One region of the Rhizobium sp. M10 genome, then DNA from elsewhere that is predicted to be linked to it. Evidence: predicted binding sites of a transcription regulator. Region 1 holds the regulator's gene; each other region holds the start of a gene.
What was found. The regulator LexA, encoded in region 1, represses DNA repair genes until DNA is damaged. The targets are predictions, from matches to a motif close to TGTTCNNNNTGTGTTCNG.
Positions count from the first base shown of each region.

Region 2: a site for LexA is predicted at 4,949-4,966, ahead of uvrA (excinuclease ABC subunit UvrA). Genes of this name have one in related genera too.
Region 3: a site for LexA is predicted at 3,551-3,568, ahead of CO671_RS14530 (DUF5680 domain-containing protein). Genes of this name have one in related genera too.

Region 1 is NZ_NWTA01000010.1:214,957-224,668, forward strand. Features, by position in the region: gene CO671_RS18540 (ComEC/Rec2 family competence protein) at 1-1,690, shown strand, start outside; gene lexA (transcriptional repressor LexA) at 1,671-2,390, opposite strand; gene CO671_RS18550 (VOC family protein) at 2,586-3,482, shown strand; gene kdsA (3-deoxy-8-phosphooctulonate synthase) at 3,479-4,324, shown strand; gene eno (phosphopyruvate hydratase) at 4,465-5,739, shown strand; gene CO671_RS18565 (septum formation initiator family protein) at 5,876-6,196, shown strand; gene pdhA (pyruvate dehydrogenase (acetyl-transferring) E1 component subunit alpha) at 6,342-7,388, shown strand; gene CO671_RS18575 (pyruvate dehydrogenase complex E1 component subunit beta) at 7,405-8,802, shown strand; gene CO671_RS18580 (pyruvate dehydrogenase complex dihydrolipoamide acetyltransferase) at 8,818-9,712, shown strand, end outside.
Region 2 is NZ_NWTA01000018.1:121,940-131,651, reverse strand. Features, by position in the region: gene CO671_RS24020 (NAD(P)H-hydrate dehydratase) at 1-608, shown strand, start outside; gene CO671_RS24015 (DUF72 domain-containing protein) at 615-1,421, opposite strand; gene CO671_RS24010 (GNAT family N-acetyltransferase) at 1,447-1,908, opposite strand; gene uvrA (excinuclease ABC subunit UvrA) at 1,905-4,826, opposite strand; gene CO671_RS24000 (single-stranded DNA-binding protein) at 5,111-5,626, shown strand; gene CO671_RS23995 (MarC family protein) at 5,720-6,367, opposite strand; gene gyrA (DNA gyrase subunit A) at 6,605-9,427, shown strand; gene CO671_RS34530 (hypothetical protein) at 9,577-9,711, opposite strand.
Region 3 is NZ_NWTA01000007.1:261,945-271,656, forward strand. Features, by position in the region: gene proS (proline--tRNA ligase) at 1-742, shown strand, start outside; gene CO671_RS14520 (lipoprotein-releasing ABC transporter permease subunit) at 758-2,062, shown strand; gene CO671_RS14525 (ABC transporter ATP-binding protein) at 2,077-2,760, shown strand; gene CO671_RS14530 (DUF5680 domain-containing protein) at 2,855-3,319, opposite strand; gene dnaE (DNA polymerase III subunit alpha) at 3,804-7,301, shown strand; gene CO671_RS14540 (L,D-transpeptidase family protein) at 7,393-8,649, opposite strand; gene CO671_RS14545 (DNA polymerase IV) at 8,847-9,712, opposite strand, start outside.

The sequences.
Region 1 (9,712 bases):
AGTCGATTCGCAGGCAGGCCCGCAGCCTGCGAGATCGACGTCCGAAGCTCTGCTCGAATGGCTTTATCAGTTGCGCAGCGGCATCGGCGATCGCATACGCTCGATCCTGCCCGGCGACACAGGCGCTTTTGCCGCTGCTCTGGTGACTGACGAGCGGCGCGCCATCTCGAAGGAAACGACGGAGGCGCTGCGCCAGTCCGGCCTTGCGCATATCGTGGCGATCTCGGGCCTCAACATGGCGTTGTCGGCCGGCATCTTCTTCGTCGGTTTCCGGATGCTGCTCAGCCTCGTTCCTGTTGTCGCTCAAGCCTATCCGACAAAGAAGCTCGCCGCGGGCGGCGCGCTCCTCGCCGTCACGGCCTACTTCCTGATCTCAGGATTCGGGGTTTCGGCCGAACGCGCCTTCATCATGATGGCGATCATGCTGATTGCCGTCTTCTTCGATCGGCCGTCGATCAGCCTGCGCAATGTCGTTCTCTCGGCGCTCGTCATCATCGCCATTTCACCCTCCGAAGTCTTGGGTCCGAGCTTCCAGATGTCCTTTGCCGCGACTTTGGCACTGGTATCGGGCTATCAGCTGTGGAAGGACCGGCGCGTCCGGGAAAACCCGTTGCTGAAGCTGCCGGTCCTGCGGCCGGTCGTGGCGATCGCCGGTTTCTTCGGCGGCGTCTTCCTGACCTCGTTGATCGGTGGCTTTTCCACGGCGCTGTTTTCGATCGAGCATTTTCATCGCCTGACCGCTTATGGCCTGCCGGCAAACCTTGCGACGATGCCGATCATCTCCTTCATCGTCATGCCGGCCGGGCTGCTGGCTATGTTGCTCATGCCGTTCGGTCTGGACGCTCCGCTCTGGAAAGTGGTCGGTTTCGGCCTCGATCTGGTGATTGCGGTCGCCAAGACGGTGTCCGGCTGGGGCGGCGACATCGGCCTCGGCCGCTTGCCCGCCTGGTATTTCGCGGTCGCTGTGGCAGGCTTTCTGCTGCTGACGCTGCTCCGCACCCGGTTGCGCCATGCCGGCACATCGATCCTCGCCGGTTCGACGCTCATCCTGCTGATTCTGCCAGGGTCCCGGCCGCCGGATCTGGTGATTTCAGAGGATGGTGGTCTGGTCGCGCTCATCGCGCCGGCGGCACTGGCTTCCAACCGTGAAAACCCGCCGGACTTCATCTTCGACCAGTGGCAAAGAGCGCTGGTCCTGCCGAGGCACCACCCGCCGAAGATGCTGGATGGTCCTGCCATCCCGCCACCGGGTGAAGACCGCCGCGTCAGGCTGTCCCGCGACCAGCAGAATGACGCGAGGACGGCGATGGCGACCGCTGTAGCCGGTGGTGAGGTAAATCGGTTTTCCTGCGTGAAGAAGGCCTGGTGTATAGTCAGGCTCGGCAATGGCCATGTCGTCGCCGTCATCGACAACGCCGCCTATCTCGGCCCGGCCTGCGACGCCGGCGAGATTGTCGTGACCGCGGTGCGCCTGCGTTTCGACCGTTGCCGCTCGGGTGCGACACTCTTCACCGGCGAGACGCTGCGTAGGACCGGTTCCGTCGAACTGCGTTTTGCACAGGAGGGATTCGAGGTCGCAACCGCATTCGATGCTTTGTCGCGTCCATGGATGCGCCATCGAGCCTATGATTGGCGCAAAGACAGTTTTACCGAAACCGGCCCGTCCGCTGTCAGTGATAACGGCGAATGAGGCCGACCAGCTTGCCCTGCACCTTGACCCGGTCGGGCCCGAAGATACGGGTCTCGTAAGCCGGGTTGGCGGCTTCGAGGGCGATCGAGGCACCCTTGCGGCGAAAGCGCTTCAGCGTCGCTTCCTCGTCGTCGACCAGCGCAACGACGATATCGCCGGGACTTGCGGTGCTGCCGTTGCGGATGATCACCGTGTCGCCGTCGAAGATGCCGGCGTCGATCATCGAATCGCCCTTGACCTCCAGCGCATAATGTTCACCCGAGCCGAGCATGTCTGAGGGAACGACGATGTCGTGCGTGTTGTTCTGGATCGCCGAGATCGGAACGCCGGCGGCGATCCGGCCCATGACCGGCACGGACACAGTGTTGCCGTTGTCGGCGATCGGCTTTGCGGCAGCGGGGGCGGCGACCGGTTGGGGCTTGCCGAGGCTGCCTTCGATAACACTCGGTGAAAAACCGCGGCGCGGCTGAAGACTGGGGCTATAGGCCTCCGGCAGCTTGATCACTTCCAGGGCCCGGGCCCGGTTCGGTAGGCGGCGAATGAAACCACGTTCCTCCAGCGCCGTGATCAGGCGATGAATGCCGGATTTCGAGGCGAGATCCAGGGCATCCTTCATCTCGTCGAAAGAGGGCGGAACGCCGGATTCCTTCATGCGCTCATGAATGAAAAGGAGAAGCTCCTGTTGTTTGCGCGTGAGCATCGACGTCAGACCCCGTGATTGAAACAAATCCAGAACAGACACTATATGTTCCATATGTGTTCCGCAAGTAGCTAAATTTCCGTAAAACTTCGCGCCAACTCGTCGAGATTTTTATTTTCATTCGCCGGATTGGCGCACATGTCTTGCATTGAGGGTGGTGCTGTCGCACATCTCTGGCGTGTCAGGAGGGATATCATGATCGCACATTCCGCCAAACCGCACCCGCTGGATCATGTCGTGCTGCCCGTCGTCAATATCGACCTGGCGCGCGAAAGGCTCGGCAAGCTCGGCTTTACCGTCGCCGCCGATGCGCGCCATCCGTTCGGAACGGAAAATGCCTGCGTCTTTTTCGCCGACAAGACCTATATCGAGCCGCTCGGCGTGGCGAGTGTCGAGGAGAGCGAGGCAGCGGCCCGCCACGGCAATGTCTTCATCGCCCGCAATCGCGCCTTCCGCTTCCGCTGCGGCGAGGAGGGACTTTCGGCGTTGGCCTTCCTCACCGAGGATGCCGGCCTCGATCATCGGCGATTCGTGGGTAGCGGCGCGAGTGCCGGCGAGATGTTGCAGTTCAGCCGGCCGATGCGGATGCCGGACGGTTCGGAAAGCGTCGGCAGCTTCAAACTGGCCTTTTCAGGAGATCTGCGCGCGCCCGACTTCTTTCTCTTCACCTGTCAGCGCATCAATTCGTTCCCGGCCGGTCGTGCCGCTCTGGAGACGCATGCCAATGGCGTGACCGGCATTGCCGAGATCGCCCTTTGTTCGCCGGAGCCGGCTGCATTTGCCGCCTTCGTTGGTCTTGCGGTCGGGCAGACGGTGGTGGAGAAAACCGGTTTCGGCATGAAGATCGCGGCATCCAATGCCAAGATCAGCCTGATGACGCCGGAAGGGCTGGAGGCCTATTTCGAGCTTGTCGTTTCCGCCGCCGATCGTGGCCTGCGCGGTCAGGCAATCCTCTTCACCGTCACCGATCTTGCCGTGACAGAAGCGCATTTGGCTGCTAACGGAGTGACATACACACGCAAGAACAATCGCATTCTGGTGAAGCCCACGCCCGGGCAGGGCGCGCTTTTTGCCTTCGAGGAACCACGATGAGCACTGATACCAATTCCGAGGTCAAGATCGGCGAAGGCGAAGGCCAGGTCACCTTTTCCAATACCGGGCGCCTGTCGCTGATTGCCGGCCCCTGCCAGATGGAGAGCCGTGACCACGCCTTCATGGTCGCCGGTACGCTGAAGGAGCTCTGCGCAAAGCTCGGTATCGGCCTCGTCTACAAGAGTTCCTTCGACAAGGCGAACCGCACCTCGCTCTCGGCAGAGCGCGGCATCGGGCTTGAAAAGGGCATGGAGGTCTTCGCCGACCTGAAGAAGGAATTCGGCTTTCCCGTCCTGACCGACGTTCACACCGCCGAGCAGTGCGCCGAGGTGGCGGAGGTGATCGACGTTCTGCAGATCCCCGCCTTCCTCTGCCGCCAGACCGATCTTCTGATCGCCGCTGCCCGGACCGGCCGCGTCGTCAACGTCAAGAAAGGCCAGTTCCTCGCCCCCTGGGATATGAAGAACGTCCTGAAGAAGCTCAATGCCAGCGGCAATCCGAACGTGCTGCTGTGCGAGCGCGGCGCTTCCTTCGGCTACAATACGCTGGTTTCCGACATGCGCTCGCTGCCGATCATGGCGGCGATGGGCGCGCCCGTCATTTTCGATGCGACCCATTCCGTCGCCCAGCCGGGCGGGCAGGGCGAATCCTCGGGCGGTCAGCGCGAATTCGTTGAAACGCTGGCGCGCGCAGCCGTGGCGACGGGAATTGCCGGCGTCTTCCTCGAAACCCACCAGGACCCTGACAACGCGCCGTCCGACGGCCCGAACATGGTTTATCTCAAGGACATGCCGCGCTTGCTTGAGAAGCTGCTTGCCTTCGACGCGGTCGCCAAGGCTTGATGTTCAACAGGCTGACATGATCGTGGTTTAGGCCACGTCAGAACGCTGCTTCGCAGGCGGGAATTGCGGCATTGTAATTTGCCCGCCTTCGATTATGACAGGCTTCGAACGATTGATCACCCACCGAGCAGGAAGAACCCATGACTGCAATCACCGATATCATCGCCCGCGAGATTCTCGATAGCCGTGGCAATCCCACCGTCGAAGTCGACGTCTACCTCGAAGACGGCAGCATGGGCCGCGCGGCCGTTCCCTCTGGCGCCTCGACGGGTGCCCATGAGGCGGTCGAGCTGCGCGACGGCGGCAAGCGCTACCTCGGCAAGGGCGTCGAAAAGGCGGTCGAGGCCGCCAACACCGAGATCTTCGACGCCATCGGCGGTATCGACGCCGAAAACCAGATCCAGATCGACAACATCATGATCGAACTGGACGGCACGCCGAACAAGTCGCGTCTCGGCGCCAACGCCATCCTCGGCGTGTCGCTCGCCGTCGCCAAGGCTGCCGCCCAGGCCTCCGGCCTGCCGCTCTATCGTTATGTCGGCGGCGCTTCGGCGAGCCTGCTGCCGGTGCCGATGATGAACATCATTAACGGCGGCGCTCATGCCGACAATCCGATCGACTTCCAGGAATTCATGATCCTGCCGGTCGGCGCCGATACGATCGCCGAAGCCGTGCGCATGGGTTCGGAAGTCTTCCATACGCTGCGTAAGGAGCTTGCCGCCCAGGGCCACAACACCAATGTCGGCGATGAAGGCGGTTTCGCACCGGGTCTGAAGAGCGCTTCGGAAGCCCTCGACTTCATCGTCAAGTCGGTTGAGAAAGCCGGCTACAAGCCGGGTGAGGACATTTACCTCGGCCTCGACTGCGCCTCGACCGAATTCTTCAAGGACGGCAAATACGTTCTCGAAGGTGAAGGCCGCACGCTCGAATCGGGCGCCATGGCCGAATATCTGGCCGAGCTCGCCGGCAAATACCCGATCATCTCGATCGAGGACGGCATGGCCGAAGACGACTGGGACGGCTGGAAGGCGCTGACCGACCTGATCGGCAATAAGACGCAGCTCGTCGGCGACGATCTCTTCGTCACCAACTCCGCCCGCCTTCGCGACGGCATTCGCATGGGTGTCGCCAACTCGATCCTCGTCAAGGTCAACCAGATCGGTTCGCTGACGGAAACCCTCGACGCGGTCAATACGGCGCACAAGGCGGCCTACACCGCCGTCATGTCCCATCGCTCCGGCGAAACCGAGGATTCGACCATTGCCGATCTCGCGGTTGCCACCAACTGCGGCCAGATCAAGACGGGTTCGCTGTCGCGTTCCGACCGCCTTGCCAAATACAATCAGCTGATCCGCATCGAGGAAGGCCTCGGCCCGCAGGCGCAGTATGCCGGCCGCTCGATCATCCGCGGCTGATCGAATCTGAACGTCAATGGCTTAACCCGCGCCCTCCCGGCGCGGGTTTTTTATTGCTCATATTTACGGTCAACGAACGGTTAATCTCTGCGCGTTATGCTGAACGAATTGGTAATGCGTTCAAGAGCATACGTGTATGTGGACAAAGCATCATAAGAAGAGAAAGTTCGGCCGGTTCGTCATCCCGGCCATGACGGTCGCCTTCCTCTCCTATTTCGGTTATCATTGCGTTCACGGCGATTACGGCCTGCGGGCGACGGAGACGTTCGAGCGTCAGCGTGTCGCGCGCGAAAAAGAGCTTGCGGTGTTGAAGGCGAAGCGCGAACATCTGGAAAGCCAGGTCGCGCTCCTCAGTGACGGTTCGCTCGACAAGGACATGTTGGACGAAAAGGCGCGATATCAGCTGAATATGTCGCGCGCGGACGAGATCGTCATATTCAACCACTACTCCAATTAACCGGAATTCAGTTAATTCTTATTTCTTCTTTATTTCCAATAGCTTAGTGCCGAATACGAGCCATGCAATTATGGCATTGCTGTGGTCAAATTTCTTCCCTATGGTACGCGCCACCGAGAAACGACAAACCCATAGGGAGGGTTGAATGGCGCCGCGAAAGACCGCGACCGTTTCCAGCCGCAAAACTGCAGCAAAACCAGCAGCCAAAGCATCGAATGGAGGCCCGGTAGCCGACTTCGATCGGGATGAGGAACTCAAGGCCTATCGCGAGATGCTTTTGATCCGCCGCTTCGAGGAGAAGGCCGGTCAGCTTTACGGCATGGGCTTCATCGGCGGCTTTTGCCATCTCTACATCGGTCAGGAAGCTGTCGTCGTCGGCATGCAGATGGCGCAGAAGGAAGGCGACCAGGTCATCACCGCCTATCGCGACCACGGCCATATGCTCGCAACCGGCATGGAAGCGCGCGGGGTCATGGCTGAGCTGACCGGGCGCCGCAGCGGCTATTCCCACGGGAAGGGCGGCTCGATGCACATGTTCTCGAAAGAGAAGCATTTCTACGGCGGCCACGGCATCGTCGGCGCCCAGGTTTCGCTCGGAACCGGCCTTGCCTTTGCCAACCATTACCGCGGCAACGGCAATGTCTCGATCGCCTATTTCGGTGACGGCGCCGCCAACCAGGGCCAGGTCTACGAGAGCTTCAACATGGCCGCTCTCTGGAAGCTGCCGATCGTCTATATCGTCGAGAACAACCGCTACGCCATGGGCACCTCGACGGCCCGCGCCACCGCACAGTCGAACTACTCGCTGCGCGGCTCCGGCTTCGGCATCCCCGGCATCCAGGTCGACGGCATGGATGTGCGCGCCGTCAAGGCGGCGGCCGACGAGGCGCTCGAACATTGCCGCTCCGGCAAGGGCCCGATCATTCTCGAAATGCTGACCTATCGTTACCGCGGCCACTCCATGTCGGACCCGGCGAAATATCGCTCCAAGGAAGAAGTGCAGAAGATGCGCTCCGAGCAGGATCCAATCGAGCAGGTTAAGGCGCGCCTCATCGAAAAGGGCTGGGCCTCGGAAGACGATCTGAAGGCGATCGACAAGGATGTCCGCGACATCGTCGCCGACAGCGCCGATTTCGCCCAGGCCGATCCGGAGCCGGATGCATCCGAGCTCTACACCGACATTCTGCTCTAATCGGGGGAGGGAACCCATGCCTATCGATATCCTCATGCCCGCCCTCTCTCCGACGATGGAAGAAGGCACGCTGTCCAAATGGCTGAAACAGGAAGGTGACAAGGTCACCTCGGGCGACGTGATCGCTGAAATCGAAACCGACAAGGCGACGATGGAAGTCGAAGCCGTCGACGAGGGCGTCATCGGCAAGCTGCTCGTCGATGCCGGCACAGAAGGCGTCAAGGTCAACACCAAGATCGCCGTGCTGCTGCAGGACGGCGAATCGGCCGACGCGATTTCCGCCGCTCCTGCTGCTGCTCAGCCGGCTCCGGTCGTTGCTCCGCAGGTTGCTCGAGAAGAAAAGCCGACAAATTCCGGTTCGGCTGCTGCTCCCGTTCCCGCCGAGCCCAAGGCTGCCGTCCCGAACGACCCGGAAATCCCTGCCGGCACCGAAATGGTGTCGATGACGGTGCGCGAAGCGCTCCGCGACGCCATGGCCGAAGAAATGCGCGCCAGCGACGACGTCTTCGTCATGGGCGAGGAAGTCGCCGAATATCAGGGCGCCTACAAGGTCACTCAAGGCTTGCTGCAGGAATTCGGCCCCCGCCGCGTCATCGATACGCCGATCACCGAACACGGCTTTGCCGGCGTCGGCGTCGGCGCCGCCATGGCCGGCCTTCGCCCGATCGTCGAATTCATGACCTTCAACTTCGCCATGCAGGCGATCGACCACATCATCAACTCGGCTGCCAAGACGCTCTATATGTCCGGCGGCCAGATGGGCGCTCCGATCGTCTTCCGCGGCCCCAACGGTGCGGCCGCCCGCGTCGGCGCCCAGCACAGCCAGGATTATGCGGCCTGGTACAGCGCGATCCCCGGCCTGAAGGTCGTCATGCCCTACACTGCGTCCGACGCCAAGGGCCTGCTGAAGGCGGCGATCCGTGATCCGAACCCGGTGATCTTCCTTGAGAACGAAATTCTCTACGGCCAGCACTTCGACGTGCCGAAGCTCGATAATTTCGTCCTGCCGATCGGCAAGGCCCGTATCCATCGTCAGGGCAAGGACGCCACCGTCGTCTCCTTCGGCATCGGCATGACCTATGCGACGAAGGCGGTTGCCGAACTCGAAAAGATCGGCATCGACGTCGAACTGATCGACCTTCGCACCATCCGCCCGATGGACCTTCCGACGGTCATCGAATCGGTCAAGAAGACCGGCCGCCTCGTCACTGTCGAGGAAGGCTATCCGCAGTCCTCCGTCGGCACCGAAATCGCCACCCGCGTCATGCAGCAGGCCTTCGACTATCTCGATGCGCCGATCCTGACCATTGCGGGCAAGGACGTGCCGATGCCTTACGCCGCCAATCTCGAAAAGCTGGCGCTTCCGAACGTCGGCGAAGTCGTCGATGCGGTGAAGGCTGTTTGCTACAAATAAGGGGAGGGTATCTCGATGCCGATCAATATCACGATGCCCGCCCTCTCTCCGACCATGGAAGAAGGCAATCTTTCCAAGTGGCTGGTCAAGGAAGGCGACAAGGTCAAGTCAGGCGATGTGATCGCCGAGATCGAGACCGACAAGGCGACGATGGAAGTCGAAGCCGTCGATGAAGGCACGGTCGCCAAGCTCGTCGTTCCCGCCGGCACCGAAGGTGTCAAGGTCAATGCGCTGATCGCCGTTCTCGCCGCCGATGGCGAGGACGTGGCCGCTGCCGCAAACGGTGCGGGTTCACCCGCTCCCGCCAAGGCTGAAGCCGCTCCGGCTGCGAAGGCCGAGGCTGCACCGGCGAAGGCTGAGCCCGCTCCGGCTGCTGCGCCCGCCGCCGCACCCGCGGCAGTTTCAGCCGGTGGCAACCGTACCTTCTCTTCGCCGCTTGCCCGCAGGCTCGCGAGGGAAGCCGGCATCGACCTCTCGGCTGTCGCCGGCTCCGGCCCGCATGGCCGCGTCGTCAAGAGCGATGTCGAAGCCGCCGTTGCCGGCGGTGGCGCCAAACCTGCCGCCGCACCGGCTGCTGCTGCTCCGCAGGCTGCCGCGGCTGCTGCGCCGGCCGCCGCAGCGCCGAAGGGCGCTTCCGATGACGCCGTGCTCAAGCTCTTCGAGCCGGGCTCCTACGAGCTCGTGCCGCATGACGGCATGCGCAAGACGATCGCCCGGCGCCTGGTCGAATCCAAGCAGACGATCCCGCATTTCTACGTCAGCGTCGATTGCGAGCTCGACGCACTGATGGCGCTACGCGCCCAGCTGAACGATGCGGCTCCCCGCAAGGACAACGCTCCGGCCTATAAGCTCTCGGTCAACGACATGGTCATCAAGGCCATGGCGCTGGCGTTGCGCGATGTTCCGGATG
Region 2 (9,712 bases), on a different contig from region 1:
CGCATCTCACAGCCGTGATGCTGCATGCGATCGACGATGCCGCCGAACTCGAAGACTGGCTCTCGGACCGGCGGCTGCAGACCTTCGTCCTCGGTCCCGGTTTCGGCATCGGCGCCCGAGCGCGCGCCTTCGTCTCGACGCTTACCGAACGCCGGCTGGTGCTCGATGCCGACGGCATCTCCTCATTCAAGGACGATCCGCAACGGCTTTTCGATCTTTTCCGAGGCGAGCCGCGCCTGGTGCTGACGCCGCATGAGGGCGAATTTTCGCGCCTGTTTCCCGATATCGGCGGCGACGATGCGCTGGGCAAGGTCGACAAGGCGCTCGCCGCCGCCCGCCGCGCCAATGCCGCGATCGTCTATAAAGGCGCCGATACCACCATCGCCTCGCCGGACGGCCGCGCGCTCATCAATACCAATGCGCCGGCCTGGCTTGCGACCGCCGGGTCCGGCGATGTGCTCGCCGGCATCATCGGCGGATTGCTCGCCCAGGGCCTGCCGGCCTTCGAGGCGGCGGCCGCCGGCGTCTGGCTGCATGGAGAGGCCGCCCGCCGCGCCGGCAAAGGGCTGACGGCGGAGGATCTCGCAGCGGCGGTACTGCCGTTGTAGCTCAATCTATTTCTCGAGCAATTTCTGTAGGGCGATCGCCCCATGCGGCGCATTCACCTTGCCCTCATGGATCATGAAGGCGAAGACGTCGCGCGGCTCGACCTTGACCGTGCGGCCTTTATCGATCAGCGGCAGATCGTCGGGTACCTTGCCTTCCGCCCAGGTCGCGAGCCGGTCCGCCCAGGCCTTCAAGTCCTTGTCGGGATAGCAGGTCGCAATATCGTCCGATCCCTTCTGCAGTCTGGCATAGACGAAATCGGCCGTGACGTCGGCGATCATCGGATATTCGAAATGTTCGGCGCAGACCGGTGCCACGCCGTATTTGGCAAGCAGGGCGACGAATTCCGGCACCTTGAAGGAATCGTGCCGGACCTCGACAACGTGGCGAAGCGAAAGCCCGTCCTGTTTTGCCGGCAGCAGCTTCAGGAAGGCCTCGAAATCTTCCGGATCGAACTTCTTCGTCGGCGCGAATTGCCAGAGCAGCGGCCCGAGATGATCGCCGAGCTCACCGATTCCAGATGACAGGAACCGCTCCATCGATTCCCCGGCCTCGGCGAGCACCCGCCGATTGGTGACGAACCGCGTCGCCTTCAGCGAAAAGATAAAACCGTCGGGCACGTCGGCTGCCCATTTGGCAAAGACGGCCGGCTTCTGGGTGCTGTAATAGGTGCCATTGACCTCGATGACCTTCAGCTGGCGGCTGGCATAATGCAGCTCGTCCTTCTGCTTGAGATCATCGGGAAAGAAATGCCCGCGCCAGGGCTCGAAGGTCCAGCCGCCGATGCCGGTGCGGATAATGCCGGATTTCGTCATGTCGTCCTCCCCTTTTGGCAGCCACTCAGGCCGCATAAATCTCTTTCGTCATGTCGACGAGGGACCATCCTGGCCGATACGGGTTCGGCCGGCGACCCGTTTCCTGAAATCCGAAGGCGCGATAAAGCGCTATATTCCGTTCCATCCGAGCATTGGTATAGAGCCGGATCTCTGGCAGTGCCCATTCCCGCGCCTTGCCCTCCAGCCATTCGAGCATCGCCAGCCCGTGGCCGGCACGCTGAAAGGCCGGCGAGACCGCGATGCTGAACAGCATGAGGTGATCCGAATGTCGCTCGACGACCGTGAGCCCTGCGATTTCGCCGCCGATATCGCGCAGCCACACCTCGCCGCGTTCGATCCGTGGCGTGTAGTCTTCCGTCACCGGGATCGGTGGCGAGCCGAAGAGTTCGGTATAGGGCAGATAGGCGGCTGCCGTCAGCGTCGTGATCGTTTGGAGATCGTCACGTGACGCCAGCCTCATCGTCATTCCGCCGCAGCCGCCCTCTTGGCCGGCCGCCGTTCCAGCAATTCCTTGAGGAAGTGTCCGGTATAGGAACGCTTCTCCTTGACGATTGCTTCGGGGGTGCCGGTTGCGACGATTTCGCCGCCGCCATCGCCGCCCTCGGGGCCGAAATCGAGCACCCAGTCGGCCGTCTTGATGACTTCGAGATTGTGCTCGATCACCACAACCGAATTGCCCTGATTGACCAGCTCGTGCAGCATTTCGAGCAGCTTGGCGACGTCGTGGAAATGCAGTCCGGTCGTTGGTTCGTCGAGAATATAGAGCGTACGCCCGGTCGAGCGCTTCGACAGCTCCTTGGCAAGCTTGACGCGCTGCGCCTCGCCGCCGGAAAGCGTGTTGGCCTGCTGGCCGACCTTGATATAACCGAGGCCGACATCCTTCAGCGATTGCAGCTTGTCACGCACCGCCGGCACTGCCGCGAAGAAATCGACGCCTTCCTCTACCGTCATGTCGAGCACGTCGGCGATCGACTTCTGCTTGAAGGTGACGTCGAGCGTCTCTCTGTTGTAGCGCTTGCCGTGGCAGACGTCGCAGGTGACGTAGACGTCGGGCAGGAAGTGCATCTCGATCTTGATGACGCCGTCGCCCTGGCAGGCCTCGCAGCGTCCGCCCTTGACGTTGAAGGAGAAGCGGCCCGGCTGATAACCGCGCGCCTTGGCTTCCGGCAGGCCGGCGAACCAGTCGCGGATCGGCGTGAAGGCGCCGGTATAGGTCGCGGGGTTCGAGCGCGGTGTGCGGCCGATCGGTGACTGGTCGATGTCGATCACCTTGTCGATATGCTCGAAGCCGTCGATCCGGTCATGATCGGCGGGGATTTCGCGCGCACCCATGACGCGGCGCGCCGCCGATTTATACAGCGTCTCGATCAGGAAGGTGGACTTGCCGCCGCCGGAGACCCCGGTCACCGCTGTGAAGACGCCGAGTGGGATCGCGGCCGTGACATTCTTCAAATTGTTGCCGCGCGCGCCGACGACTTTGATCTCGCGGCCTTTCTTCGGCTTGCGGCGCTCGTCTGGAACCGGCACGCCGAGTTCGCCCGAGAGATATTTGCCGGTCAGCGACTTCGGGTTGTCCATGATATCCTGCGGCGTGCCATGGGCGATGACCTGGCCGCCATGGATGCCGGCCGCCGGGCCGATGTCGACGACGTCGTCAGCCGTCAGGATCGCATCCTCGTCATGCTCGACGACGATGACCGTATTGCCGATGTCACGCAGGTGCTTCAGCGTGTCGAGCAATCGGGCATTGTCGCGCTGATGCAGGCCGATCGACGGCTCGTCGAGCACGTAAAGCACGCCCGTCAAGCCCGAGCCGATCTGCGATGCGAGGCGAATGCGCTGGCTCTCTCCGCCCGACAGCGTGCCTGAGTTGCGCGACAGGCTGAGATATTCCAGGCCGACATCGTTGAGGAAGCGCAGCCGGTCGCGGATTTCCTTGAGGATGCGCACGGCGATCTCGTTCTGCTTGGCGTTGAAGCTGGCCGGCAGCGTCTCGAACCAGTCGCGGGCGATGCGGATCGACATCTCGGTGACTTCGCCGATATGCAGCCTGTTGATCTTCACGGCGAGCGCTTCGGGTTTCAGGCGATAGCCGTTGCAGGAAGGGCAGGAGGCGGCCGACATGAAACGCTCGATATCTTCGCGCGCCCAGGCGGAATCCGTCTCCTTCCAGCGGCGCTCGAGATTGGTGATGATGCCCTCGAAGTTCTTGTGGGTCGTATAGGAGCGCGCGCCGTCGGCGTAGTGGAATTCGATCTTGTCGTCGGTGCCGTTGAGAATGACGTTCTTGACCTCGTCGGAAAGATCGTTCCAGCGGGTGCCGAGCTTGAAGCCGTAATGTTTGCCGAGCGCTTCCAGCGTCTGGTTGTAGTAAGGCGAGGTCGACTTGGCCCAGGGCGCGATCGCCCCGTCGCGCAGTGTCCGCTCTGGCTCGGGCACGATCAGGTCGGGGTCGATCTTCTGCTGGGCGCCGAGGCCGTCGCAGGTCGGGCAGGCGCCGAAGGGATTGTTGAAGGAAAACAGCCGGGGTTCGATCTCCGGGATGGTGAAGCCCGAGACCGGGCAGGCGAACTTCTCCGAAAACAGCACGCGCTCATGCGTCTCGTTCAGCGACTTGTTGGCCGAGCCGCCGGCCGAGGTCTCTTCCGGCGGCAGCGGCTTGTCGGCGAATTCGGCGACTGCCAGCCCGTCCGCGAGCTTCAGGCAGGTCTCCAGGCTGTCGGCCAGGCGCGCCGAGACATCGGAGCGCACGACGATGCGGTCGACCACGACGTCGATGTCGTGCTTGTATTTCTTGTCGAGAACCGGCGCCTCGGCGATCTCGTAGAACTGGCCGTCCACCTTGACGCGCTGGAAGCCCTTCTTCATCAGCTCCGCCAGTTCCTTCTTGTATTCGCCCTTGCGCCCGCGCACGAGCGGGGCGAGAATATAAAGACGGGTGCCTTCGCCGAAAGCGAGGATGCGATCGACCATCTGGCTGACCGTCTGGCTTTCGATCGGCAGGCCCGTCGCCGGCGAATAGGGAACGCCGACACGGGCAAAGAGCAGGCGCATATAGTCATAGATCTCGGTGACGGTGCCGACCGTCGAGCGCGGGTTGCGCGAGGTGGTCTTCTGCTCGATCGAAATGGCCGGCGACAGCCCGTCGATCTGGTCGACATCGGGCTTCTGCATCATTTCGAGGAACTGCCGGGCATAGGCCGAAAGGCTCTCGACATAACGCCGCTGGCCCTCGGCGTAGATCGTGTCGAAGGCGAGCGAGGATTTGCCCGAGCCCGAAAGACCGGTCATGACGATCAGCTTGTTGCGCGGCAGATCGAGATCGATGCTCTTCAGATTGTGCTCGCGCGCGCCGCGGATGGAGATCGTCTTCAGTTCGCTCATCGTCTCTGCTTTGGTTTTCTGGATAACAGCCCTTATTTAGTGATGCCGGCGGGCGAGTCGAGGCTGAATATCCGGGAAGGTTCAAGGTTTTCGATTCTGTTGACAGGATCATACGGATAAACTAGAACAAATAAAGAACAAAATTCCTGATGAATGCATGCGGCTTTCTGATGGATAAACATGTGGATTAAATGCCGCCCATGCGCATCGGCGGTCCGTGATGGTTTAAGGTGCGCCGATCGATTGAAACGCCGCCGGGCAGGGCGGCAGGCAGGGTGAGAAGCATGGCTGGTAGCGTGAACAAGGTAATTCTGGTTGGAAATGTGGGTGCAGACCCCGAAATCCGCCGCACTCAGGATGGCCGGCCGATCGCCAATCTCCGTATTGCGACCTCGGAGACCTGGCGTGACCGCAATTCCGGCGAACGCCGGGAAAAGACCGAATGGCACACTGTCGTCGTCTTCAACGAAGGCCTCTGCAAGGTCGTCGAGCAATATGTGAAGAAGGGCGCCAAGCTCTATATCGAAGGTCAGCTGCAGACCCGCAAATGGCAGGATCAGCAGGGCCAGGACCGCTATTCGACGGAAGTGGTGCTGCAGGGCTTCAGCTCGACGCTGACCATGCTCGACGGCCGCGGCGACGGCGGCGGCGCGAGCTCCGGCTTCGGCGGCGGCCGCGGCAGTAGCGGTGGCGGCAACGATTACGGCGACGACTACGGCGCGCCTGCTCCCTCCTCATCGCCGAGCCGCGGCGGTGGCGGCAATTTCTCGCGGGATTTGGACGACGACATCCCGTTCTGATCGACCGTTCCTGGCTTTATGAATTATTTGAGAGCATGACGTCCATGACGGCGTCATGCTCTTTTCCTTGGTCTCGCGGTAGATGCCGCCGTTTCAATGCGGCGTCGCGCTGATCAGATTGAGTGCCGCCTTCGCGCCGTCGACGACGAATTGCACTGCCAGGGCGGCTAGGATGACGCCGAGCAGCCGCGTCAGGATCGCCCGGCCGGTGACGCCGAGGAAACGGTCGAGCCTTTCGGCGATCAGCAGCATCAGGAAGGTCAGCAGCAGATTGGCGGCGATGACGGCGATCAGCTGGGCTTTTTCAACCGAGGTCGGCAGCGTGCCGGCAAGTAGGATCGTCGCCGAGATCGCACCGGGACCGGCGATCAGGGGCAGGGCGAGGGGAAAGACCGCGATATTCTCGATGTGATCCTTGGTGACGGCGGCCTCGGAGGCCTTCTCCTTGCGCTCCTGCCGCCGCTCGAACACCATCTCGAAGGCGATCCAGAAGAGCAGCAGGCCGCCGGCGATGCGGAAGGCGCCGATCGAGATGCCGAGCACGCCGAGCACGCCGGCGCCGAACAAGGCGAAGACCGCGAGGATGATGAAGGCGATGGTCGAACCGCGTAGCGCCACCTGCGTGCGCTCGGCGCGGCTCATGCCCGTCGTCAGCCCGAGAAAGATCGGTGCGAGGCCTGGCGGATCGATGGTGACGAGAAGCGTCGTGAAGGCGTTGATCAATTGGTCGGCGCTTGCCATCGTCTCTCCGAAAGCCCATATGGGTGCATGATTTTCTGCGATTGTGAAGCGGGGATTTGGATTTGGCAAATATGCTGCGGCGGCCCGCGGCGGATTTGTCCGGTCCGATCGTACAAGTCCCGTGCTTTACCCTTTTTCGGCCGCAAAAGCCTGTTCAAAACGCGCTCGGAAATTGGCGCGGGAACAGGCTTTCCGCTATAAATCTTCAAGTGATTCTAGAAGAGATCGTGATCTGTTTTGACTGAGCAAACACCCCCCGGCGGCGGGAAGCTCCCGCCAGGCATCGAGCCCATCTCCATCATGGAGGAAATGCAGCGATCGTATCTCGATTACGCCATGAGCGTCATCGTCAGCCGCGCGCTGCCCGACGTGCGCGACGGCCTGAAGCCCGTGCACCGGCGCATCCTCTACGGCATGTCCGAGCTCGGCATCGACTGGAACAAGAAATACGTCAAATGCGCCCGCGTCACCGGTGACGTGATGGGTAAATACCATCCGCACGGCAATGCCGCGATCTATGATGCGCTCGCCCGCATGGCGCAGCCCTGGTCGCTGCGGCTGCCGCTGATCGACGGTCAGGGCAATTTCGGCTCCGTCGACGGCGATCCGCCGGCGGCCGAACGTTACACCGAATGCCGGCTCGAAAAGGCGGCCCATTCGCTGCTCGACGATCTCGATAAGGAAACCGTGGACTTCCGCGACAACTACGACGGCACGCTCTCCGAGCCGGTCGTGGTTCCCGCGAAATTCCCGAACCTGCTCGTCAACGGCGCCGGCGGCATCGCCGTCGGCATGGCAACCAATATTCCGCCGCACAATCTTTCCGAAGTGATCGACGGCTGCATTGCGCTGATCAACGATCCGGCGATCGAGTTGCCGGAGCTGATGCAGATCATTCCCGGCCCGGATTTCCCGACAGGCGCCAAAATCCTCGGTCGCGCCGGCATCCGCTCGGCTTACGAGACCGGCCGCGGCTCGGTCATCATGCGCGGCGTCGCAGCGATCGAGCCGATGCGCGGTGACCGCGAGCAGATCATCATCACCGAAATCCCCTATCAGGTGAACAAGGCGACGATGATCGAGAAGATGGCCGAACTGGTGCGCGAAAAGCGCATCGAGGGCATCTCCGACCTGCGCGACGAGTCCGACCGCCAGGGCTATCGCGTCGTCATCGAGCTGAAGCGCGACGCCAATGCCGAGGTTATCCTCAACCAGCTCTATCGTTATACGCCGTTGCAGACCTCTTTCGGCTGCAACATGGTGGCGCTGAACGGCGGCAAGCCGGAGCAGCTGACGCTGCTCGACATGCTGCGCGCCTTCGTCTCCTTCCGCGAAGAAGTCGTTAGCCGGAGAACGAAATTCCTGCTGCGCAAGGCGCGTGAGCGTGCCCATGTGTTGGTCGGCCTCGCCATTGCGGTGGCCAATATCGACGAAGTCATCCGCGTTATCCGCCAGGCGCCCGATCCGCAGTCGGCCCGCGAAGAACTGATGACCCGCCGCTGGCCGGCGGCAGATGTCGAAAGCCTGATCCGTCTGATCGACGATCCGCGCCATCGCATTAACGACGACATGACGTACAACCTGTCGGAAGAGCAGGCCCGCGCCATCCTCGAACTGCGTCTTGCCCGCCTCACGGCCCTTGGCCGTGACGAAATCGGCGACGAACTCAACAAGATCGGCGAGGAAATCCGGGATTATCTCGATATTCTGTCCTCGCGTGTCCGCATCCAGACCATCGTCAAGGATGAACTCACCGCCGTGCGCGACGAGTTCGGCACCCCGCGACGCACCGAGATCGTCGATGGCGGCCTCGAAATGGACGATGAGGATCTCATCGCCCGCGAGGACATGGTCGTCACCGTCTCGCATCTCGGTTATATCAAGCGGGTACCGCTGACCACCTACCGCGCTCAGCGCCGTGGCGGCAAGGGCCGCTCCGGCATGACCACCCGCGACGAGGATTTCGTTAGCCGGCTATTCGTGGTCAATACCCATACGCCGGTTCTGTTCTTCTCTTCGCGCGGCATCGTCTACAAGGAGAAGGTCTGGCGTCTGCCGATCGGCACACCGACCTCGCGCGGCAAGGCGCTGATCAACATGCTGCCGCTCGAACCCGGCGAGCGCATCACCACCATCCTGCCCTTGCCCGAGGACGAGGCGAACTGGGACAATCTCGACGTCATGTTCTCGACGACGCGCGGCACGGTTCGCCGCAACAAGCTGTCGGATTTCGTCCAGGTCAACCGCAACGGCAAGATCGCCATGAAGCTCGAGGAGGAGGGCGACGAAATCCTCTCCGTCGAGACCTGCACGGAACGTGACGACGTGCTGCTGACCACCGCGCTCGGCCAGTGCATCCGCTTCTCCGTCGACGACGTTCGCGTCTTCGCCGGCCGCAACTCGATCGGCGTGCGCGGCATCAATCTCGGCGAGGGCGATCGCATTATCTCGATGACCATCGTCGGCCATGTCGATGCCGAGCCATGGGAGCGCGCCGCCTATCTGAAGCGCTCTGCCGCCGAACGCCGCGCGACGGGCGTCGATGAAGAGGATATCGCTCTCGTCGGCGAGGAAGTCACCGAGGAGGGGCAGCTCTCCGATGAGCGTTATGAAGAGCTGAAGGCACGCGAGCAGTTCGTGCTCACCGTCTCCGAGAAGGGCTTCGGCAAGCGCTCGTCGTCTTATGACTTCCGCATCTCCGGCCGCGGCGGCAAGGGCATCCGCGCCACCGACACGTCGAAAACCGGCGAAATCGGCGAACTCGTCGCCGCCTTCCCGGTCGATGACGGCGATCAGATCATGCTGGTTTCGGATGGCGGCCAGCTGATCCGCGTGCCGGTCGGCGGCATCCGCATCGCCAGCCGCGCCACCAAGGGCGTCACCATCTTCTCGACGGCCAAGGACGAGAAGGTCGTTTCGGTCGAACGCATCAGCGAGCCGGAAGAGGACGAGACGGAGGAAGCCGTCGAGACCGCCGAAGGTGCTTCCGTTGCTGAGGAAGGTTCAGTCGGCGAAACGCCGGTTGCCGATGGTGATCCCGCCGGGCCTGCCGAGGAATGATCAAGTGAAAGGGCGGCTTCGGGCCGCCCTTTTCTTTTGGTCTTAGCCTGGCTTATCCCCAAGAAAAAAGCCGGACGCTGGGTGCATCCGGCTTTGAAGGACCCGAGGCGGCGGAAGGGTGCCGCTCTTGGGTGGGGAAGGGAGGAATGTCAGAATGCGCTATGTTTTTCGTTCAGCGCTTTCATCTCTGCGTCTTCGCGCCGGAGCGCTGAAATCGTCGAGGCCACAGACACGATGAACATCACGCTGATGAGGGCGGTGAGTACTGTCAAGATCGTGAACATA
Region 3 (9,712 bases), on a different contig from region 1:
GATGCGTGCCGACACCGGCCCGATCGGCGGCAATCTCAGCCATGAATTCATCATCCTCGCCGATACCGGCGAATCCGAGGTCTTCTGCCACAAGGACTTCGTCGGCTTCGATATTCCCGGTGACGGCACCGATTTCGACAGCGTCGAGGGTCTGAAGGCGATCTTCGACAAGTGGACCTCGCTCTATGCGGCGACCTCGGAAATGCACGACGAGGCGGCTTTCAACGCCGTTCCGGAAGGCGAGCGTCTTTCGGCGCGCGGCATCGAGGTCGGTCACATCTTCTATTTCGGCACGAAATATTCCGAGTCGATGGGCGCGAAAGTACAGGGGCCTGATGGCAAGGAACACTTTGTTCACATGGGTTCCTACGGTATCGGCCCGACGCGCCTTGTTCCCGCCATCATCGAAGCATCGCATGACGACAACGGAATCATCTGGCCGGCTTCGGTCGCGCCCTTCGATATCGTGGTGATCAACATGAAGTCGGGCGATCAGGCCTGCGACGATACCTGCGAGCTGATCTACGCCGCGCTCACCAAGGCCGGCAAGGATGTGCTCTACGACGATACCGACGACCGGGCCGGCACGAAATTCGCAACCGCCGACCTGATCGGCGTACCCGTCCAGATCATCGCCGGCCCGCGCGCGGTCGCGAACGGCGAGGTCGAAGTGAAGGACCGCAAGACCGGCGCCCGCGAAACGATGACCATCGAAGCGGCGATCAACAGGTTCGTGGCTTAAGGAAACGGAGGCGAAATGGCAGAGGCAGCAGTGGACCGGAGTTCAACATCCGGCTTGGGTCCGGCTGGCAAGCCATTTTCCACCTTCGAACGCCTCGTGGCCTGGCGCTATCTGCGCGCCCGGCGCAAGGAAGCCTTTATCTCGGTCATCGCCGGCTTCTCCTTCGTCGGCATCATGCTCGGCGTCGCGACGCTGATCATCGTCATGGCCGTCATGAACGGCTTCCGCACCGAGCTCGTCTCGCGCATCCTCGGCATCAACGGCCACATGATCGTCCAGCCGGTCGATGGTCCCTTTACCGATTATCCCGACCTTGCCAGCAGGCTTGCAGCCGTACCCGGTGTCAAGATGGCGCTGCCTTTGGTGGAGGGGCAGGTGCTTGCTTCCGCCCAGGCCGGCGGCAGCACCGGCGCCCTGGTGCGCGGCGCCCGCGCCGAAGACCTGACCAAGCTCAAGACGATCTCCGACAACATCAAATCCGGCGACATGGTGGGCTATGCCTCCGGCGAGGGCGTGCTGATCGGCACCCGCATGGCCGACCAACTGGGTCTGCGCGTCGGCGACCTCATCACGCTGACCTCGCCGGAAGGTGACGTCACGCCGATGGGCGTCAACCCGCGCGTCAAATCCTACAAGATCTCCGGGCTGTTCGAGATCGGCATGTCGGAATATGATTCCTCGATCATCTTCATGCCGCTCGAGGAAGCGCAGCTCTATTTCAATGCGGCGGGGCTGGTGCAGTCGATCGAGCTCTTCGTCGATCATCCCGATGATATCGACGCTCTGCGGCCGAAGGTGGAAGAGGCGGCCGGTCGCCAGATCAACCTGACCGACTGGCGCCAGCGCAATCAGACCTTCTTCTCGGCGCTGCAGGTCGAGCGCAACGTCATGTTCATGATCCTGACGCTGATCGTGCTGGTGGCGGCGCTGAACATCATCTCCGGCCTCATCATGCTGGTGAAGGACAAGGGCAGCGATATCGCCATTCTGCGCACGATGGGCGCCAGCGCCGGCGCCATCATGCGCATCTTCTTCATGACCGGGGCGGCGATCGGTATCGTCGGCACCATCGCCGGCGTGCTGCTCGGCGTCCTCGTCTGCGTCAACATCGAATCCATCCGCCAGTTCTTCTCCTGGATATCAGGCACCGTGATCTTCAATCCGCAGGTCTATTTCCTCAGCCAGCTGCCGGCGGAGATGGATCTCAGCGAAACGATTTCGGTCGTGGTCATGGCGCTCAGCCTCTCCTTCATCGCCACCATCTTCCCGGCATGGCGCGCCTCCAGGCTCGATCCGGTGCAGGCCCTGCGCTACGAATAAGGAATGCCGCATTCATGAATCGCAACGTCGTCCTCAAGCTTACCGGCGTCGAGCGCCATTACGGGCAGGGCGATACGCTGCTCTCGATCCTGAAGGGTGCGGATTTCTCGCTGTCGAAAGGCGAGATCGTCGCCCTTGTCGCGCCCTCGGGCACGGGCAAGTCGACGCTGCTGCATGTCGCCGGTCTGCTCGAGCATCCCGACGGCGGCGAAGTCACCATCAACGGCCATGCCTGCGACGGGCTGAGTGACGAGAAGCGCACGGCGATCCGTCGCCGCGAGATCGGCTTCGTTTATCAGTTCCATCACCTCCTGCCGGAATTTTCGGCGCTCGAAAACATCATGATGCCGCAGCTGATCGCCGGCCTGTCCTGGAAGGAAGCCGGAGAGCGGGCCGGCCAGCTTCTCGACTATATGCGCATCGGCCATCGCGGCTCGCACCGCCCGGCCGAACTGTCAGGTGGCGAGCAGCAGCGCGTTGCGATCGCCCGCGCCGTCGCCAATGCGCCGACCCTGCTTCTGGCCGACGAGCCGACCGGTAATCTCGACCCGGAAACAGCAAGCTACGTCTTCGACGCGCTGGAGGCCCTGGTGCGCCAGTCCGGCCTCGCGGCCCTGATCGCCACGCACAACCACGAACTCGCCCGCCGCATGGATCGGCGCGTGACGATCTCCGACGGCAAGGTCGTCGATTTCTGATCGATGTCGCCCGGACGTGCGCAGCGGTTCCGGGATAAAGACGAAGAGATGACGCGTCTGGCGGCAGGTTCGAATCGACCCGCCTCCGGATCCGTCAGGGGATGATCAGGCCGCCGCGATAGTCGAGCGCGTAAGCCTTCCGTCCGTCGACCACGATGCATTCATGACCGCTGAACCGTTCACAGCCGCCTTCGCTGCGATCGACATAGCGCCCGAACGGATGGTCGAATTCCATTCCGCCGAGAAAGCGGCCCTGCCGGTACATGGCAGAAAGCGCCGCCTTGATCACAGTTCCCGCTGCGCTGGCATCGATGAGATCGGGCGCAATGACCCAGCCGAAATAATTCATCGCCCAGATCGGCTCGTCGGCAAACCACACCACCTCCTGTCCGGCGAAGTCGGTGCCGCCGAAATAGCTGTCGAGATAGCGCCAGTCGCCGCGCTCATAGCCGATATCGTGAGACCCCGGCCGGCAGGGCGGGCGCGGCACGCCGCCGCCGACATAGCTGGCAGCTTTGGCTTCGACGACGAATTCGTTCAGCATCGCTGTCTCGGGCATAGGGTCCTCCTGACTCATCAGTTGGGATATAGCAGGATGTGCAGAACATAAACAGAACAAATGCGGGGGAGCCTTTGTCGTCGGCGGGATGTGTCCACGTTCTTTGCGGCACCGGGGCCGGCGAGGCCGCGGCTCGGCATCTCAAGCCCGTCGCCGAAGCTTTCACCGAATCGTTGCGTCGCCGGGGTGTTTTTCAAACGCAAGCAGGAAGGAAAAGATTCCTGTTGACATCGGAACATAGATCGAACAAATTGAAAACATAACGAGTAAAGGAGAGCCAAATGACTGACATGATCCGTGATATCGCAGCATTCACCTCCATCGCAATGTTCGTTGCCAGCTTCTCGCTCATCGTCATCGCGATCTAAAGTTTTCAGGGGACTGCATGGCCATCATGTGGTTCGAACACCGGACTTCTTCTGGACATCATTGCCCTCCATGCCGACAATGCGTCTGATTCATTCGGTGATTGGGAAGGCATGTCATGGCGGATACGGTAAAGGCTTCGACGGGTGAGGTGATCGGCGACACGCCGGGCTTCATTCACCTGAGAGTCCATTCCGCCTATTCGCTTCTCGAAGGCGCGCTGCCGCTGAAGAAGATTCTCTACAAGGCGGCCGGAGACAATCAGCCGGCCATCGCCATTACCGACACCAACAATCTGTTCGTCGCCCTCGAATTCTCGCAGAAGGCAATGGACGACGGGCTGCAGCCGATCATCGGCTGCCAGGTCTCGATCGACATGGAAGACGGGCTGGAGACCGAAAAACGCGGCGGCCAGCAGGCATTGGTCAAGCTGCCGTCGATCGTTCTTCTCGCAGCGACGGAGGCCGGTTACGAAAGGCTGGTCGACCTCATCAGCCGCGCCTATCTCGGCGGTGAAGGCAATCAGGCCGTCCATGTCCGATCCTCCTGGCTGGAGGAGGCGGGCACGGAAGGGCTGATCGCCTTGACCGGCGCCCTGACGGGGCCGGTCGACGGGGCGATCAGGGAGGGCCATTCCGCCCAGGCCGAAGCGCGGCTGCTCATGCTCAAGCGTCTCTTCGGCGACCGGCTCTATGTCGAGCTGCAGCGGCATGGCACCTACGACAAGCGGCACGAGCAGAAGATCATCGGGCTCGCCTATGCCCACGATCTGCCGCTGGTCGCGACCAACGAGGCCTTCTTTCCGACACGCGATGATTACGACGCCCATGATGCGCTGATGGCCGTCGCCCATAATGCCATCGTTTCCGACGACAGCCGCTTTCGCCTGACGCCGGATCATTACCTGAAGAGCCGCGCCGAAATGGCCAAGCTCTTTGCCGATTTGCCGGAAGCGCTGGAGAACACGATCGAGATCGCCAAGCGCTGCTCCTTCGTATTGAAGACGCGCAAACCGATCCTGCCGCGCTTCACGGGTGCGACCGACGACGCCGAGGAGGCCGAACGCGCCGAGGCGGGCGAATTGCGCCGCCAGGCGGTCGAAGGGCTGGACATGCGGCTTTCGACCCTCGGCATGTCGCCGGGTTATGAGGAAAAGGATTATCGCGAGCGGCTGGAATTCGAGCTCAGCGTCATCGAACGCATGCGCTTTCCCGGCTACTTCCTGATCGTTGCCGACTTCATCAAATGGGCCAAGCAGCATGACATTCCGGTTGGTCCCGGCCGCGGTTCGGGCGCCGGTTCGCTGGTCGCCTACGCGCTGACGATCACCGACGTCGATCCCTTGCGGTTTTCGCTGCTGTTCGAACGCTTCCTCAATCCGGAACGCGTGTCGATGCCGGACTTCGACATCGACTTCTGCCAGGACCGCCGCGAAGAGGTGATCCGCTACGTCCAGGCCAAGTACGGCCGCGAACAGGTGGCTCAGATCATCACCTTCGGTTCGCTGCAGGCGCGCGCAGCACTGCGCGACGTCGGCCGCGTGCTGGAGATGCCCTACGGCCAGGTCGACAAGATCTGCAAGCTCGTGCCGAACAATCCGGCCAATCCGACGCCGCTCTCCAAGGCGATCGAGGAGGAGCCGAAGCTGCAGGAGGAGGCAGCCAAGGAGCCGGTGGTCGCGCGCCTGCTCGATATCGCTCAGAAGATCGAGGGGCTTTACCGCCATGCCTCGACCCATGCTGCCGGTATCGTCATCGGCGACCGGCCGCTGTCCAAGCTGGTGCCGATGTATCGCGATCCGCGCTCCGACATGCCGGTCACCCAGTTCAACATGAAATGGGTTGAGCAGGCGGGCCTGGTCAAATTCGACTTCCTCGGCCTGAAGACGCTGACCGTCCTGAAGGTCGCCGTCGATTTCGTCGCCAAGCGCGGCATCAGTGTCGACCTTGCGGCCATTCCCCTGGACGACAAGAAGACCTACGAGATGCTGTCACGCGGCGAGACGGTCGGCGTGTTCCAGGTGGAAAGTGCCGGCATGCGCAAGGCGCTGATCGGCATGAGGCCGGACTGCATCGAGGACATCATCGCGCTGGTGGCGCTCTATCGTCCGGGCCCGATGGAGAACATCCCGACCTACAACGCCCGCAAGCACGGTGACGAAGAGCTGGAATCGATCCATCCGATGATCGACCACCTGCTCAAGGAAACTCAAGGGGTTATCGTCTATCAGGAACAGGTGATGCAGATCGCCCAGGTCCTGTCCGGTTATTCGCTCGGAGAAGCCGATCTTTTGCGCCGCGCCATGGGTAAGAAGATCAAGGCCGAGATGGACCAGCAGCGCGAACGCTTCGTCGATGGCGCCGTCAAGAACGGCGTATCGAAGCCGCAAGCCGACAATATCTTCGAACTGCTGGCGAAGTTCGCCAATTACGGCTTCAACAAGTCGCATGCCGCCGCCTACGCCATCGTCTCCTACCAGACGGCCTATATGAAGGCGCATTATCCGGTCGAATTCCTCGCCGCCTCGATGACGCTCGACATGTCCAACACCGAAAAGGTCAACGACTTCCGCCAGGACGCCAAGCGCCTCGGCATCGAGGTGATCGCCCCGTCGGTGCAGACTTCCTTCCGCCAGTTCGAAACCGGCGACAACCGCATCTATTATGCGCTCGCCGCTCTCAAGGGCGTCGGCGAATCCGCCGTCGACCATATCGTCGAGGTGCGCGGCGACAAGCCCTTTGCCGGCATCGAGGATTTCTGCCTGCGCATCGATCCGCGCCAGGTCAACCGCCGCGTGCTGGAAAGCCTGATCTTTGCCGGTGCCTTCGACTGCTTCGGCACTGACCGCGCCCAGCTTTCAGCCGGCCTCGACCGTATCCTCGGCTATGCCCAGCGGGCGCAGGAAAACAAGTTGAGCGGTCAGTCGGATATTTTCGGCAGCACCCTGACGTCGGGGCCTGAGAAGATTGCCCTGCCGCCGTTTTCGCCCTGGCTTGCCTCGGAGCGGCTGCTGAAAGAATTCCAGGTGCTGGGTTTCTATCTCACCGCCCACCCGCTCGATTCCTACAGTAATATCCTGCAGAAGATGCGGGTGCAGACCTTCGCCGAATTTTCCGCAGCGATCAAACAGGGCGCGTCCAATGCGCGCCTTGCCGGCACCGTCATCTCCAAGCAGGAGCGCAAGACCCGCACCGGCAACAAGATGGGCATCATCGTCTTTTCGGATTCGTCGGGCCAGTTCGAGGCCGTGCTGTTTTCGGAAATGCTGAACCAGTACCGCGACATGTTGGAGTCCGGAAAATCCTTCCTGCTGACCGCGACCGGCGAGGAGCGGCCGGAGGGCATCGGTCTGCGCATCCAGACGATCCAGTCGCTGGAGGAAAAGTCGCTGCAGATGCAGAAGGCGCTGCGCGTCTATATCAGAGATTCCGGACCGCTGAAAATGGTCGCCGGCCATCTGAACGCCAAGGGCGACGGCCTGGTTTCCTTCATCGTCATCAAGGAAGAGGGCAAGCGCGAGGTCGAAGTGGCGCTGCCGGAGAAATACCGCATCACCCCGGAGATCGCCGCCGCCCTTCGCGCTGCCCCCGGCGTCGTCGACGTCGAGCTTGTGTGATCGCGACGCGGATCGCCCGGGGGGCGAAGTAGATTACCCTGGGGAATACACCTTACCCAGGGTGATCTACTTCGCCCCGGGGTGATGGCCGTCAGCCGCGGGTGATGGTGATGAAATTCGTGCCTTCGCCGGTCTCCCGGCCGAGGCCGGTATCGGAGATCGTCAGCGTCGAGCCGGGCGCGATCAGCGCGTCGATCTTGCGGCGGGTCTCGTCGGGGATGGTAATCCGGCTCAGCGAACGGGCGATCGGCTTGCCGGTGACGATCGAGCTTTCCTGATTGCTGATCCCGAGCCGCTTCATCGCCTCGCGCGAGAGATTGTTTTCGAGCGTGATGCCGAGCCAGTCCGCCGTGCCGGCCTTTTCATCGACCGCGTGCAGGGTGAAGAAATGCGTGCCGAGCGCCAGCCCCGGATCGGCGATCGTCACCGGCGCCTCGAAGACCGGCTTAAATGCCTTTCGCACCATGATGACGCCGTTCGGCGGCTCGCCCTTGCCGGCTGCGGCATAGACGGCTTTTAGCAGCCTGTCGGAGATCAGGCTTCTGTCGCCGGCAAATTCCGCCGGCCGCAGCGTCTTGAAGGCCGTGACCGCCTGTACGGTCGCCGGGCCGAGCAAGCCGTCCGGATCGCCGGCGGAAAAGCCGAGCTGGTTGAGAAGGGTCTGAATGTCGATCACCGTCTCGCGCAGCGTCCGGCGCGTGATGAGCATGCTGATCGGCTCGGTTGGCGGCTCGATTTCATGCGTTGCAAGCGGCTGCACCATCGGCATCGGCATAGCGGCGGTATCGTTCATCGCCACCTGCACCGGCTTTTGCGGGCTGTCGGGCATGGATGGCCGCAGTTCGAGATCCGAAAACAGCGGCATCGTCGCCGGCGCATCGGGATGGAAAAGCGTCGGATGGTCGATCGGCTGCGGCGCCAGCTCGCCGTCGCTGATGATGACGGGAATGCCGGCCTCGGTCATCCCATAGAGCATTTTTGCAAAGGCCCCGGGCATGCGCACGCAGCCGTGCGAGGCCGGATAATGCGGCACGGAATTCGATTCATGCAGGGCGATGCCAGACCAGGTCAGCCTTTGCATGAAGGGCATCGGGGCGGCGGAATAGAGATTGGATTCGTGGTATTTCCGCTTTTCGAGCACCGAGAAAATGCCGCTCGGCGTCGTGTGGCCGTCCTTGCCGGTCGAGACCTTCGAGGTCGCGACGACCTCGGTGCCGTCATAGACCGCAAGCGACTGCTTGTTCTTCGAAACGAAGATCTGCAGCGTGCGCACATCCGCGGCAAAAGCAGGGTGCACGAGTGCGGTGGCCGACAGCAAGCCGAAGCCGAAGACGAAACGCGAGACCATGATACCCAACCATACGCAATACTGGTCCGGCACATTATGGGACGAAGTTTAAGGAAGATTTTATAGGCGCCGAGCCGGTTGCCCGCCTCACGTGTGAGAGCATGTCTCGCAAAAGTGTGCGCGGTTTTGCGATAAAGACATGCGAGAAAATAAAGACCTAAAGCGTGAGAAGCTTATCTGAAAGATCGCGACACGCTTTAGTGATCGCGCTTGTTGCTGCCGAAGGTGTAGCCGGTCTCGACCGTGTTCTTGCCGAACTTGTCGCGCAGCTTGTCCATCGCCGCTTCGGCGGCCGCCCGCCGGCCCGATTGCCGGTCGATGAGATCGGGCGGATCGGCGCGGGCAGCATCGCCGAGGTCGGTGACGCCGATGCCGATCAAGCGGAATTTCGTGCCGTCCGTCTCCTTTTCGAGGAGCTCGAGCCCGATGCGGAAGATCCTGTCGGCCAGTTGGGTCGGGTCCTCGAGCTTGCGGTTGCGGGTGCGCGTCTTGAAGTCGGCGCTCTTCATCTTCAGCACGACGGTGTGGCCGGCGATGTCGCCTTTCTTCAGACGCCAGGAGACCTTTTCGGAAAGATTGCGCAGGATCGGCACCAGGTCGTCGTAGCGCGAGATGTCGTCGAAGAAGGTCGTCTCGGCCGAGACGCTCTTGGCGGCATCGTTGAGATGCACCTCGCGGTCGTCGATGCCGCGCGACAGGCGGGCGAGCCGCTGGCCGATGCTGCCGTAGCGGCGCATCAGGTCGTTCTCCTCCATCTGCTGCAACTGGCTGATGGTGCGGATGCCATCCGCTTCCAGCGTCGCGGCAAAGGCCTTGCCGACACCCCAGATCGTGGTGACGGGTCGCGGCGCCAGGAATTCGACCGCTTCTTCGCGGCCGATGACGGAAAAGCCGCGTGGCTTCTGCAGGTCGGAGGCGACCTTGGCGAGGAATTTGCAATAGGAAAGCCCGACCGAGACGGTAATGCCGATCTCACTTTCGACGCGCCGGGCGAATTTGGCAAGCGTGCGCGCCGGCGGGTCGTGATGCAGCCGTTCGGTGCCGCCAAGCTCCAGAAAGGCTT